DNA from 2 places in the Acidovorax sp. GW458-11-26-14-TSB4 genome. Region 2 is predicted to be linked to the other one. Evidence: riboswitches for the same ligand, from Rfam matches in the RefSeq annotation. Region 2 holds a riboswitch; the other holds the start of a gene.

Region 1 (5,847 bases), on a different contig from region 2:
CCGGCGTCTATTCGAGCGCCCGGGAAGCGCCCAAGGCAAAGACAGAGTTGGGCACCCCCTCCCGGGGCAGCTGCGGCTGGGGCTTGGCCCGCTTGGCAGCGCTGATTTTCTCCATCACCGTCACCGGTGGACGGCTCTCGACAGGGGCCTGCTGGCTCACCAGTTCGGCCACGGACACCGAGGCCAGGTATTCCATCACGGAGTGGTTGAAGGCGGCCCAGAGGTCTGCCGTCATGGCGCCTTGCGAGCTGCTCATGGCGTCGGCCGTCCGCCCGGCCCCGCCGGGCTTGCCGACCTCGGAGGCCAGCACGATGTCGGCCACCGAGATATCGCGCGCGCCCCGGGCCAGGGTGTAGCCACCCCCAGGGCCCCGCGTGCTGGCCACCAGCCCCGCCTGGCGCAGGCCGCTGAACAGCACCTCCAGGTAGGACACGGAAATTTCGTACCGCTCGCTCAGGGCGGACAGCGCCACCGGGCTGCCCACGGAACGGGACGCCAGGTCCACGATGGCGACGACGGCAAATTTGCTACGGGTGGTCAGGCGCATGGCGGCTACTCCGAAAGTGGGGTTGGGGGTGTTTCGCGAGCACCCGGTCGTTGTTCTTGTTCAAGCTTCTTCTTTCAGGCATCGGCGCAGCCCTTTTGCACCACCCGCAGCAGCAACTGCATCCAGCCCGCCTGGCTCCAATCAAGTGCCTCCAGCACGGATGCCGCAGGCGCCCGGCCGTTGGCCACATCCACGTCGAAGGTGCCGTCGGCCCTGTCGGCCGCGACCTGCACGACCGAACCGAGCAAGGGGATCGACAGCGGCGCCTGGGGCCCGCCGGGGCCATCGACATCGATGCGCAGTACACAGCCGGGCAGCAGCCGGTAGCTCCAGCGGCGCTCGGGGTGGGCCTCGGACCCCAGCGTGTTCATGTGCGCCAGGCGCTGGGCCTGGGTCATGCCAAACGGGTCCGACACCGGTGCGTCCTGCTTGGGGTAGCCGTCCATGCAGGCGGCACCCAGGGCAATGGCAGCCGCTGCGAAGGCGAACCGCCAGCGCGGCCAGACTGCGCGCGTCCTCGGAGCAATCAGCCAGGAGAACTCGGTCACGATGGCGTCCCGGACAGGTCAAGCCCTGGACAGGGGGTATGGGCGATTTCCATGGTGGATTTCAGGGGCCATAGGCCATGGCGCTCCGGTGCGGGCAGCGCCAAGGGGCCAGCGGCGTTTGATTCAAGGCAAAGGGATTGCGCAACAGCCAGGTGCGCGCGGCTTGGGGCTGCCCAGGGGGCAAAGCAGTGAAAAAACCACTTCGGATGCACCGAAGGAGGAGCCGGCCGTAGGCTGGATGAGCGATCCTCAGGCGAGGATGCCTGGAGCCCTTGGCGGCTTGTGCGGTGGCGCAACGGCCACGGAAGGCGTGCGCACCAGGGCGAGCGAGATCAGGCTTTCGGTCGCCGCGGCTGCGGCATCGGCCAGCGTCCTGGGCTGGAGCAGGTCTGGAAAGTCCTGCCGGTCATCGAGCAGGGCATGGTCGTCGGCGTCGGAATTGGCGCCGGGGGCGTCGTGCCCCGGTGCGGACTGGCTCAGTGCCGCGAGGTCCTTCTGCGGCTCGAACGACGGCAGGGGTTTGCTGGAACCGACGACGGAAATCCCCACGCACAGCAGAAAGTGCAGGAGGAAGACGGCGACAAGGCTCCGGAACATGGTGGCCAATTATAGGCAGCATGGCGGGCCTTCCGGGCCCGCCATGCGTTCACATCGCAATCGGCTTTGACCGGGATCAAGGAAGCACTTCAAATACCAGGTACTGGTTGCGATCGGTGCCCGAATCGGCCGTGGGGAAGTTGTCGTCGGCCACCACCACGAGCGAGTCGCGCCCGTTGGCAAGCTTGGGGCCAAAGGTGATGCCTTCCAGATTGGCAATGCCGCCCAACTGGCCCTTCAGGGTTTCAAAGTCCAGCACCAGGCGCTTGGTCACCGGCGTGTAGGCAGCGCCGGCCAGCGCATTCGTGGTCAGCACATTGGTGGCGTTGGCGGTATTGATCTCGTACAGGCGCGCTTGGTTGCCCACCACACCGACCGAGAAGCTGCGCTCCAGCACCAGAAAGCGCGTGGAACTCAGGGCCAGGATCTCGGTGGCGCCGCTGACCGTAAACTGGTCTGCCGGCACGGGCACGGCCTGCACCTTGTCCACGGGGTAGGCATACTGCGCCACGGCGGCGCCGGTGCTGCGGTCGAACATGGTGATGCGTGAGACGCTGCCAGCCGTGGTGGTCGATGCCGGGCCATCCTGCAGCAGTGCGCCTTCCATCAGCACGGCGGCGCGGTTGTTGTCGGGCGTGAAGGCGATGCCTTCGAAGGCCAGGTTGCCACGCGGACCCGTATTGTCAGCCGACATGCGGAACATCGCGGGGATCTGGTACTCGCGCACATGCGTGCCGTCGGGGCGCACCTCGCGGATGAACGGGTCGATGATGCGCGCAGCGCTCGTGCCCGAGGCCAGCGTGCGGTCGCCCTCGCTGACCCAGACGTAGTTGCCCGTGGCGCGGTCGATGCGCACCGATTCGGGGTCGGCCACCAGCGGATCGGGCACCTTGGGGTACACCGCGCCGCCTGGTTGCTTCATGCTGAAGGTCGACAGGAACTGCACGCCGCTGAAACTGCTGGTGTCATAGTTCAGGCGCACGGTGTACATGCGCGGCGCATTGGCCGAATCGGTCGTCGTGCGGTCGTCCGACAGCAGGATGAACTGGTTGCTCTTGTCGTCGTAGTCGATGCCCGAGATGCCGCCGACCACCGTGCCCTGGTACTCCATGCGGCGCGGCAGGATCTGCTGGCCGATGAGGCGCAGCGAGCCGACGCTGCGCTCGCCGTTGTTGTTGTCATCGCTGCCGCCACAGGCGGCGAGCAGTGCGGTGGCGGCGCATACCGCGCCCAGCGTCCAGATGCTGCGAAGAACTGTCATTGTGGTTTTCTCCCCGTGAGTGAAGCCGGGTAGTCTAGGGAGGGCATGTGACAGAACGGAGACCTTCCAATGTCATGCAACTGGCCCACCCTCGCCGTTTGCGAGGGGTCACCAATGGTAAATTTGCTTCATCAACCCGAGGACCCCAGTGCCGTTACTGAAACTTTCTTGCGCCAATTGCTCGGCACCACTTGAGATTGGAGAGAATCTGAAGCGCTTTGCATGCAGCTACTGCGGTACCGAGCAGATCGTGGAGCGTTCTGGCGGCATCGTCTGGCTGAGGAAGGTGGAGACAGCCATCCGGGCTGTGCAGAAGGGCACGGACCGCACAGCGGCAGAACTGGCACTGGTGCGCCTGGACCGGGAACTCGCCGATGCCCAAGAGAACAAGGCAGCGTTGATCCACTCAGCGGACGAGAAGCCGGGGAAAGCCCGCGCCTATCGCACCGTGGTTTTTTTTCTCTCCCTTGTAGCTGGCATCTTCCTGTTTCCCATCTTCCTTGTCCTCGCGTTCGGCGAAAAGCTCCACGGTGGCCATTATTTCTTCTGGGCGCTTGCAGTCACAGCCGGTCCTATAGCGGTCTATCAGTCGTTCAAGATCCCTCCACCAGACGATATCGAACGGGATTTAATAGACATCAATGCCCGCATCGATCAGATTGAAAAAGACATTGCCCAGAATCGCATCATTCTGAATGCCCCACCCACGTAACCGCGTCCCGGATGCATTCCGCCATCCTTGTTGGACTGCTTACGCCTCGCGGCCCGCATCGTGCGGGCCGTTTTACTTCCGGGTGGAGTCCAGCGATAGAATTGTGATTCGCTAGGGGTGTCGGCCTGCGCAAGCAGGGCCGACTGAGAGAGTCCCTTTGAACCTGATTGAGATCATCCTCGCGCAGGGAAGCAGTTTGCATATGCCACACCTGGCGCCCTGCCCTCATGCCCATGTGAGAGGCCTGCGCGTTGGGGGCCAGCCGATACGCTGCTGACCCTGCTCTGTCGTTTTTTGAACGGAGAGCCCAACCGCCATGTCAGCCCACGTTTCCACTTCCGCCGCCCCTGCCAACGAGGCACTGGCCCCGGTCAGCCCCGAGCACCGCGTCTTCCAATGGCATGACCATGCCTCGCTCTGGTTCAGCCTGGGCGTGGGCCTGCTGGTCATGCAGGTGGGCAGCTACCTCATGCCCGCCCTGGGCACCAAAGAAGCGCTGATCGCCATCGTCGCCGGCTCCATCGTGGGTGCCGGCCTGCTGGGCTGGGTGGCCAAGCTCGGCTGCGACAGCGGGCTGGCCAGTGCCGGGCTGATGCACGCGGTCTATGGCCGCACCTTTGCCAGCCTGCCCATCATCCTGAACATCGTGCAGCTCGTGGGCTGGGGCACGTTCGAGCTGGTGGTGATGAGCGAGGCCACGGTCGCCATAGGCCGCCAGTCGGGCAGCATGGCGGGCAGCCAGTGGCCGGTGCTGGCCACGCTGCTGTGGGGCAGCGTGGTGGTGCTGCTGATCAGTGCATCGATGGTGCAGCTGGTGCGCAAGCTGATCGCGCGCGTGGCGCTGCCGTTGGTGGTGCTGTCGCTGCTGTGGCTGAGCTGGCAGTTCCTGTCGCTGGCCCATGCCCAGGGCTTCGAGCAGTTGTGGAACCGCCCTGGTGCCGGCGGCATGGGTGTGCTGCCCGCGCTGGACCTGGTGATCGCCATGCCGATCTCGTGGCTGCCGCTGGTCGCCGACTATGCCCGCCACGGCCGCAATGGTGGGGCCGCGCTGCGCGGCACCTGGCTGGGCTATGCGCTGGCCAACATGTGGTGCTACACGCTCGGCGTGCTCGTGGCCCTGACCTTGCCGAGCAAGGACCTGGTGCAGGCCCTGCTGCTGGCCCAGGGCGGGCTGATCGCGCTGTCGCTGATCCTGATCGACGAGGTGGACAACGCCTACGGCGATGCCTATTCGGGCGCCGTGTCGGCTCACAGCCTGCTGCCGCGCTGGGGCGTGCGCCGCTGGGGCATGGTGATGGCCGCAGGCTGCACCGCGCTGGCGCTGGTGCTGCCCATGCACAGCCTGGAGCCCTTCCTGCTGCTGCTCAGCTCGGTGTTCGTGCCCCTGTTCGGCGTGATCCTCGGCCGCCTGGCCTTTGGAACCAATGCCCCAGCACTGCTGCAGCGCGCCCCCCAGGTCAACTGGCTGCCCGTGGCTATCTGGCTCGTGGGCATCGCGGTGTACCACGTCGCGCCGCGGGTGCTGCCGGGCGCGGGCTCCGCCCTTCCAGCGCTGGTATTCAGCTTCGTTCTGGCCTGGGCCACACGGCCCAAATTCTGATCAGAACACCCGCTGCGCCACCGGCGCATAGCCATGGTTCAGCGGGCCATGGCCGCCACCGGTGACCACCTGAGCCCCCGCGGCAATCGCGCCCAGGATGTAGGCGCGGGCGCCTTCCACTGCCTGCTGCAGCGGCAGCCCCAGGGCCAGGTGCGCGGCGATGGCGGACGACAGCGTGCAGCCCGTGCCATGGCCATTGTGCGTGGCGATGCGGGCCGACTGCAGGCGGTGGCCGGCCTGGCCAGACGCGGTGGCCAGCACATCCACCACCCAGTCGCCGGGCAGGTGGCCACCCTTGAGCAGAGCCGCGCGCGCACCCAGGCCCAGCAGATCCTGCGAGGCCTGCTCCAGGTCGTCGAGGCCCGCCAGCGTGCGGCCCAGCAGCCAGCCCGCTTCGTCGAGATTGGGCGTGATCACCTCCGCCAGCGGAAACAGTTCCTGCACCAGCACGCCCACGGTCTCCTGCGCGATCAGGCGGTCGCCGCTGGTGGCGACCATCACCGGGTCGAGCACCACATGGGGCAGGCGGTATTCGCGAATGGCGTTGGCCACCACGCGCACCACCTCGGGCGAGTGCAGCAT
Region 2 (5,847 bases):
GAGGGTATGTACCGCCTCCAGGGTGGCTAGTAGCCATTCTATGGATGCAGTAGCGTCACTTATTTGACAGGGGTGAGCGGCACGTAGAGCTGCCCGCCGGTGCGCTGGAATTCCGCCGCCTTGTCCTGCATGCCGGTGGACAGCGCCTGCCCTTCCGCCAGCCCCTTGTGGGCCGCGAAGTCGCGCACTTCCTGGGTGATCTTCATGGAGCAGAACTTGGGCCCACACATGGAGCAGAAGTGCGCCACCTTGGCGCTGTCCTTGGGCAGGGTTTCGTCGTGGTATTCCTGGGCCGTCTCGGGGTCCAGGCCCAGGTTGAACTGGTCCTGCCAGCGGAAGTCGAAACGCGCCTGGCTCAGCGCGTCGTCGCGCGTGCGCGCACCCGGGTGGCCCTTGGCCACGTCGGCGGCATGCGCGGCGATCTTGTAGGCAATGATGCCCTGCTTGACGTCGTCGCGGTCAGGCAGGCCCAGGTGCTCCTTGGGCGTCACGTAGCACAGCATGGCCGTGCCCATCCAGCCGATCATGGCCGCCCCGATGGCCGAGGCGATGTGGTCGTACCCCGGCGCGATGTCGATGGTCAGCGGCCCCAGGGTGTAGAACGGCGCCTCGTGGCAGGTCTTTAGCTGCTCGGTCATGTTGGCCTGGATCATGTGCATGGGCACATGCCCGGGGCCTTCGATCATGGTCTGCACATCGTGCTTCCAGGCCACCTGGGTCAGCTCTCCCAGGGTGTGCAGTTCGGCGAACTGGGCTTCGTCGTTGGCATCCGAGGCACAGCCCGGGCGCAGGCCGTCGCCCAGGCTGAAGGACACGTCGTAGGCCTTCATGATGTCGCAGATGTCCTCGAAGTGCTCGTACAGGAAGCTTTCGCGGTGGTGCGCCATGCACCACTTGGCCATGATGGAGCCGCCGCGCGAGACGATGCCCGTTCGCCGCGCCGCAGTGAGGTGGATGTAGGCCAGGCGCACGCCAGCGTGGATGGTGAAATAGTCCACGCCCTGCTCGGCCTGCTCGACCAGCGTGTCGCGGAAGATCGCCCAGGTGAGGTCCTCGGCAACGCCGCCCACTTTCTCCAGCGCCTGGTAGATGGGCACGGTGCCGATGGGCACGGGGCTGTTGCGCACGATCCAGTCGCGCGTGGTGTGGATGTTCTTGCCGGTGGACAGGTCCATCACGTTGTCGGCCCCCCAGCGGATGGCCCAGACCAGCTTTTCAACCTCTTCCTCGATGCTGGAGGTGACGGCCGAATTGCCGATATTGGCGTTGATCTTCACGAGGAAGTTGCGCCCGATGGCCATGGGCTCCACCTCGGGATGGTTGATGTTGGCCGGGATGATGGCGCGCCCGCGCGCCACCTCGTCGCGCACGAACTCGGGCGTGATGACCCGCGGAATGCTGGCGCCCATGGGGTTGCCGGCCAGGCGGCGCTCGCGCCCCGCATCGGCCTGGTACTGCGCCATCCATTCGCGCTTGCCGTTCTCGCGCAGGGCCACGTACTCCATCTCGGGCGTGATGATGCCTTTCCTGGCGTAGTGCATCTGTGTCACGTTGCCGCCGCTGCGCGCGCGCAAGGGCTGGCGCTGCAGGGCTGCGGCCTCGGCGCGCAACTGGGCCAGGCGCACGGCGTCCCCGCTTTTCTGGCCATCGTCCAGCGCCAGGGGCGCACGGCCCTCGTAGGCTTCGGTATCCCCCCGTGCCGCGATCCAGCCGCCGCGCACGCTGGCCAGTCCGCGCCGCACGTCGATGGCAGCGTCCGGGTCGGTATAGGGGCCGGAGGTGTCGTAGACGCTGACCTGCTCGCCGTTGGTCAGCGCGATGTCGCGCACAGGCACGCGCAGTTCGGGGTACCGTTGGCCGGGCAGGTAAGCCTTGCGCGAGGCCGGAAAAGGCTCGCGGGTGGCGGCCAGCAGCTCGGCGAATTCTTCGCGGTCAAGGGGGTCGGGTGCATTCATGGGGCAGGTCTCCAGGTTCCGGTGGCAAAGGGATTTGCTCCGGAATGGACCTGGCGCCCCGCGCACGCACCAAGGCTGGCGCATGGACGGCATGCTCCGCATGGGCAAGCCCAAAAAGGCGTGCGCGCGCAGGCATGAAGGTCGGCTCTTCTTCCGCCGGTATGAACCGGATCAAGTTCGTCGGGTTCGCAGGCCGCCTGACGAATCCATCGTCAGGCCCTTTGCATCTCAGCGCTTTCGCACACCCCGGAGCAGGCGCCAGTATAGCCATGCCGGCTGGAGAAACCCTACAACCGTCCGATCAGCACCACTGCAAAGAAAAACACGGCAGCGATGACCGTCCACTTGAGCACCACCAGGCCCCAGCGCTTGTAGTGCGGCTGGCCCGTGCCCGCATAGAAGGCGAAGGACACGGCGGCTGCCAGCAGCAGCGCCATGACCACCCAGCGAAAGAGCAGCATGGGGTGGTGCGCCGCCCTACCAGGCGCGCGCAGGCTGGACAAAGCCCTGCGGAGCCTGGCGTTCGTCCTGGAAGGTGACCTCTTCCCAGGCGTCGGGCTGGGACAGCAGCTCGCGCAGCAGCAGGTTGTTCATCGCATGGCCCGAGCGGAAGGCGCTGTACGCGGCCAGCAGTGGCCGGCCGATGATGTACAGGTCGCCCATGGCGTCGAGGATCTTGTGCTTGACGAATTCGTCGTCGTAGCGCAATCCGTCGCTGTTGAGCACCTTGTAGTCGTCCATCACGATGGCGTTGTCCAGCCCGCCGCCCAGGGCCAGGCCGTTGGAGCGCATCATCTCCACGTCGCGCGTGAAGCCGAAGGTGCGCGCGCGGGCGATGTCGCGGCTGTAGTTGCCCGAGCCCAGGTCGAACTCCACGCGCTGGCCGGTGGAATCCACCGCCGGGTGGTCGAAATCGATCTCGAAGCTCAGCTTGTAGCCATGGTAGGGGACGAGGCGCGCCCACTTGGCCTGGGCACCGCTGCCCTCGCGAACTTCCACGGGCCGCTTGACGCGGATGAAGCGTTTAGGCGCGTTCTGCAGCTCGATGCCCGCGCTCTGCAGCAGGAACACGAAGGACGAGGACGAACCGTCGAGGATGGGAACCTCTTCGGCCGTGATGTCCACGTACAGGTTGTCGAGCCCCAGGCCGGCGCAGGCCGACATCAGATGCTCCACGGTATGCACCTTGGCGCTGCCGACCCCGATGGTCGAGGCCAGCCGCGTGTCGGTCACCGCATCGGCCCGGATCGGAATGTCCACCGGCTGCGGCAGGTCCACCCGGCGGAACACGATGCCGGTGTCGGGCTGGGCTGGCCGCAGGGTCAGCTCGACCCGCTGGCCACTGTGCAGCCCCACGCCGACGGCGCGGGTCAAGGTCTTGAGGGTGCGTTGCTGGAGCATTCCCACATTGTAAAAGGGCGCGCCCGTCCCTGCTCGCAGCAAGACCATCCAGCCGCCCGGACCCTGTTCATGCTCAAGGCACACGCCAAAGCTTGCCGCAAAGCCCCCGGTAGACATAGGCGCCCGAGGGCGCCTGCGGGCTGGCGTCCTTGCGCTCCAGGCTGACGGCCAGCTCCACCGCCTTGGCGAACACGGTTTCGGCCGGTGCGCCCAGTTGCAGGTGCACGAAGGGCCCCTGCGGCAGCGGTGCCACCGGGCTGGCCTGGCCCGACGCATCCAGCGACCACAGGTACAGCACCTGGTCAGCAGGGACCGGGACTGCCGCCACGCGCTTGATGTCCACCGTGCGGCCCTGCCGCAGGCTGGAAACCACCAGGCCGGGCCGCCCATCGGCCAGGCCCAGCACGCCCACATAGCTTTCTGGCAACTGGGTGGATGCCGGCGTGTCCGGCCCGCCATGCTGCGCCTGCCAGAGCGATGGCAGCATCACCCCGACCAGAAGGCCGAGCGCCAGGGCACCCGCAGGGGCCGGTTGCAGCAGCCGCCTCCACCACGCCATCGGCGCAGCCGGCGCCTGCAGCCCCAGGCGCTGCTCGATGGCGCGCCAGGTGCCGGGCGCGGGCGTCTGGGGTGGCAGGGCCAGCAGCACGGGCGCCATGCGCTCGTTCCAGCGCGCCACGGCCTCGGCCAGGTCGGGGCGGCGTGCGAGCAGCTTTTCGAAGCGCCGGCGGGCACCGCCCTGCAAGGTGCCCAGCGCGTATTCGCCGGCCAACAGGTCCACCAGCCGGGGATGGTGGTGCCACATCATGTGCACGACTCCATGCAATCGCGCAGGCGTGCCAGGCTGCGGCGCATCCAGGCCTTGACCGTGCCCAGGGGCCGGGCCAGGCGCTGGGCCAGCTCGGCATGGGTGAGCCCCTCGTAGTAGGCCAGCAGCACGGCGCTGCGCGGCTCGCTGTCGATCTCGCCGATGCAGCGGCCCAGACGCGACCCATCTTCTTCGGCCAGCAATTGCTCCAGCGGCGAAGCGCCCTCGGCGGCGGCATCATGCACCTGCTCCTGGCCATCGGCATCGCGCCAGTGCAGAGAGGTCTCGGGGCGGCGCTTGCGCAAAGTGTCGATGGCGCGGTTGCGCGTGACCACGCACAGCCATGCCAGGCTCAGGCTCTGGCCTGGCGCGCCGGTCTGCGGGCGGTTCCACAGGTGCACGAACACCTCCTGCAGCACGTCCTCGGCCAGCGCGCGGTCCTGCACCACGCGCACGGCCACCGCCAGCAGCCGGCTGGCCACCAGCTGGTACAGGCGCTGCAGGGCCGAGGCGTCGCGCAAGACCACGCGCGACAGGAGCTGCGCCACCGCCTTCGGCAGCTCGTCGGAGGGCATGGCCGCCGCGCTCATTTCGGCACCGCGAAAAGCTGCACCGGCATGCCCGAGGCCTGGGTGAAGCCGGCCCGGATCTCCTCGAAGGTTCCGACGCGGATGTCCTCGAAATCGCCCCAGCGCAGCGGTGGCGGCAGGTCGCCATAGACCTCGATGGGCGCATGCAGGCAGGCGAACTCGGCCGCCGGGTTGAGCACGAAGCGCCCGTTGCCCGGCAGGCTGCGGGCCTGCCCCGGCACCATGCGCGGGTCGCGCTCGAAGCGGTTGGGGAAGATGCGCTGGATGCGCCGCGTCGCCGGGTCCTGCGAGTAGCAGTACACATAGCCGGGCCGCTGCACCGCGAGGTCCAGGCGGGCGCTGCCCCGCTCTGGCGCAGCCAGCGCCACGGCCAGCGCAGGGATGTCGGGCGCGGGCGGCGGCGCAGCCGCAGCCGCAGCGGCGGCCGCGGCGGGGTCGGTGCCGGCAGGTGCGGCCGCCGCCACGGGCGCCAGCGCCGCGCCGGAGGCACGTGTCGCCGTGTTGCGCGGCAGCGCCTGCAACGGGCCCCGCGGCACCTTGCCCAGAACGAAGGAGCGGAAGAAGCCCTGGTCCATGGCCCCCTGGACCGGCAGGCCCAGGGCCTTGCGGTAGCTTTGCAGCGCGGCGTCGAAGGCGGCGTCGGCCTGGCCGTCGATGGCACCGTCGTAGTAGCGCCGCTCGCGCATGCGCTCCTTGTAGAAGGCGATGCGCTCGCCCTCGTCCATGGACAGGAACCAGTCGGCCAGCTCGCGCTGCACCTCGGCATCGGTATCGGCCGTGCCCAGGCATTGCCAGTACGGTGCGCGCAGCAGCTTGCCCACCAGTTCCACGGCGGCCAGCTCGACCATGTTGCGCGCGGCCTGCGAGGGACCGTCGGCGCGCGAGGTGGTGAACGAGAAGACCACGCCGATGCCGGGATTGACCAGCTGCGCCTGGCCATCGGCCGCGCTGGCATCGCGGCTGGCCAGCACGGTGGTGTTCTTCGAGGACACGCCGGGCAGCAGGGTCATGCTGTCGGTCTCGACCACGGCAGCATCGAGCCCGAGCACCGAGAATTTCGTCTCGCTGCCAAAGCGCACGCCGAACACCGACT

Evidence for each region. A riboswitch is a leader RNA that binds a small molecule or an ion and turns the genes downstream of it on or off. The one in region 2 is predicted to bind thiamine pyrophosphate.
Region 1: linked by a shared signal. The riboswitch ahead of AC07X5_RS15880 (purine-cytosine permease family protein) and the one ahead of thiC (phosphomethylpyrimidine synthase ThiC) in region 2 are both predicted to bind thiamine pyrophosphate.

Annotation. Positions count from the first base shown of each region.
Region 1 is NZ_JBWKYR010000006.1:342,835-348,681, reverse strand. Features, by position in the region: gene AC07X5_RS15905 (Rrf2 family transcriptional regulator) at 8-547, opposite strand; gene AC07X5_RS15900 (hypothetical protein) at 622-1,095, opposite strand; gene AC07X5_RS15895 (hypothetical protein) at 1,345-1,692, opposite strand; gene AC07X5_RS15890 (esterase-like activity of phytase family protein) at 1,769-2,953, opposite strand; gene AC07X5_RS15885 (TFIIB-type zinc ribbon-containing protein) at 3,102-3,665, shown strand; TPP riboswitch at 3,769-3,872, shown strand; gene AC07X5_RS15880 (purine-cytosine permease family protein) at 3,982-5,265, shown strand; gene thiD (bifunctional hydroxymethylpyrimidine kinase/phosphomethylpyrimidine kinase) at 5,266-5,847, opposite strand, start outside.
Region 2 is NZ_JBWKYR010000001.1:1,298,591-1,304,437, reverse strand. Features, by position in the region: gene thiC (phosphomethylpyrimidine synthase ThiC) at 60-1,955, opposite strand; TPP riboswitch at 2,087-2,214, opposite strand; gene AC07X5_RS06190 (hypothetical protein) at 2,243-2,416, opposite strand; gene lpxC (UDP-3-O-acyl-N-acetylglucosamine deacetylase) at 2,433-3,356, opposite strand; gene AC07X5_RS06180 (anti-sigma factor) at 3,430-4,164, opposite strand; gene AC07X5_RS06175 (sigma-70 family RNA polymerase sigma factor) at 4,161-4,739, opposite strand; gene AC07X5_RS06170 (DUF4384 domain-containing protein) at 4,751-5,847, opposite strand, start outside.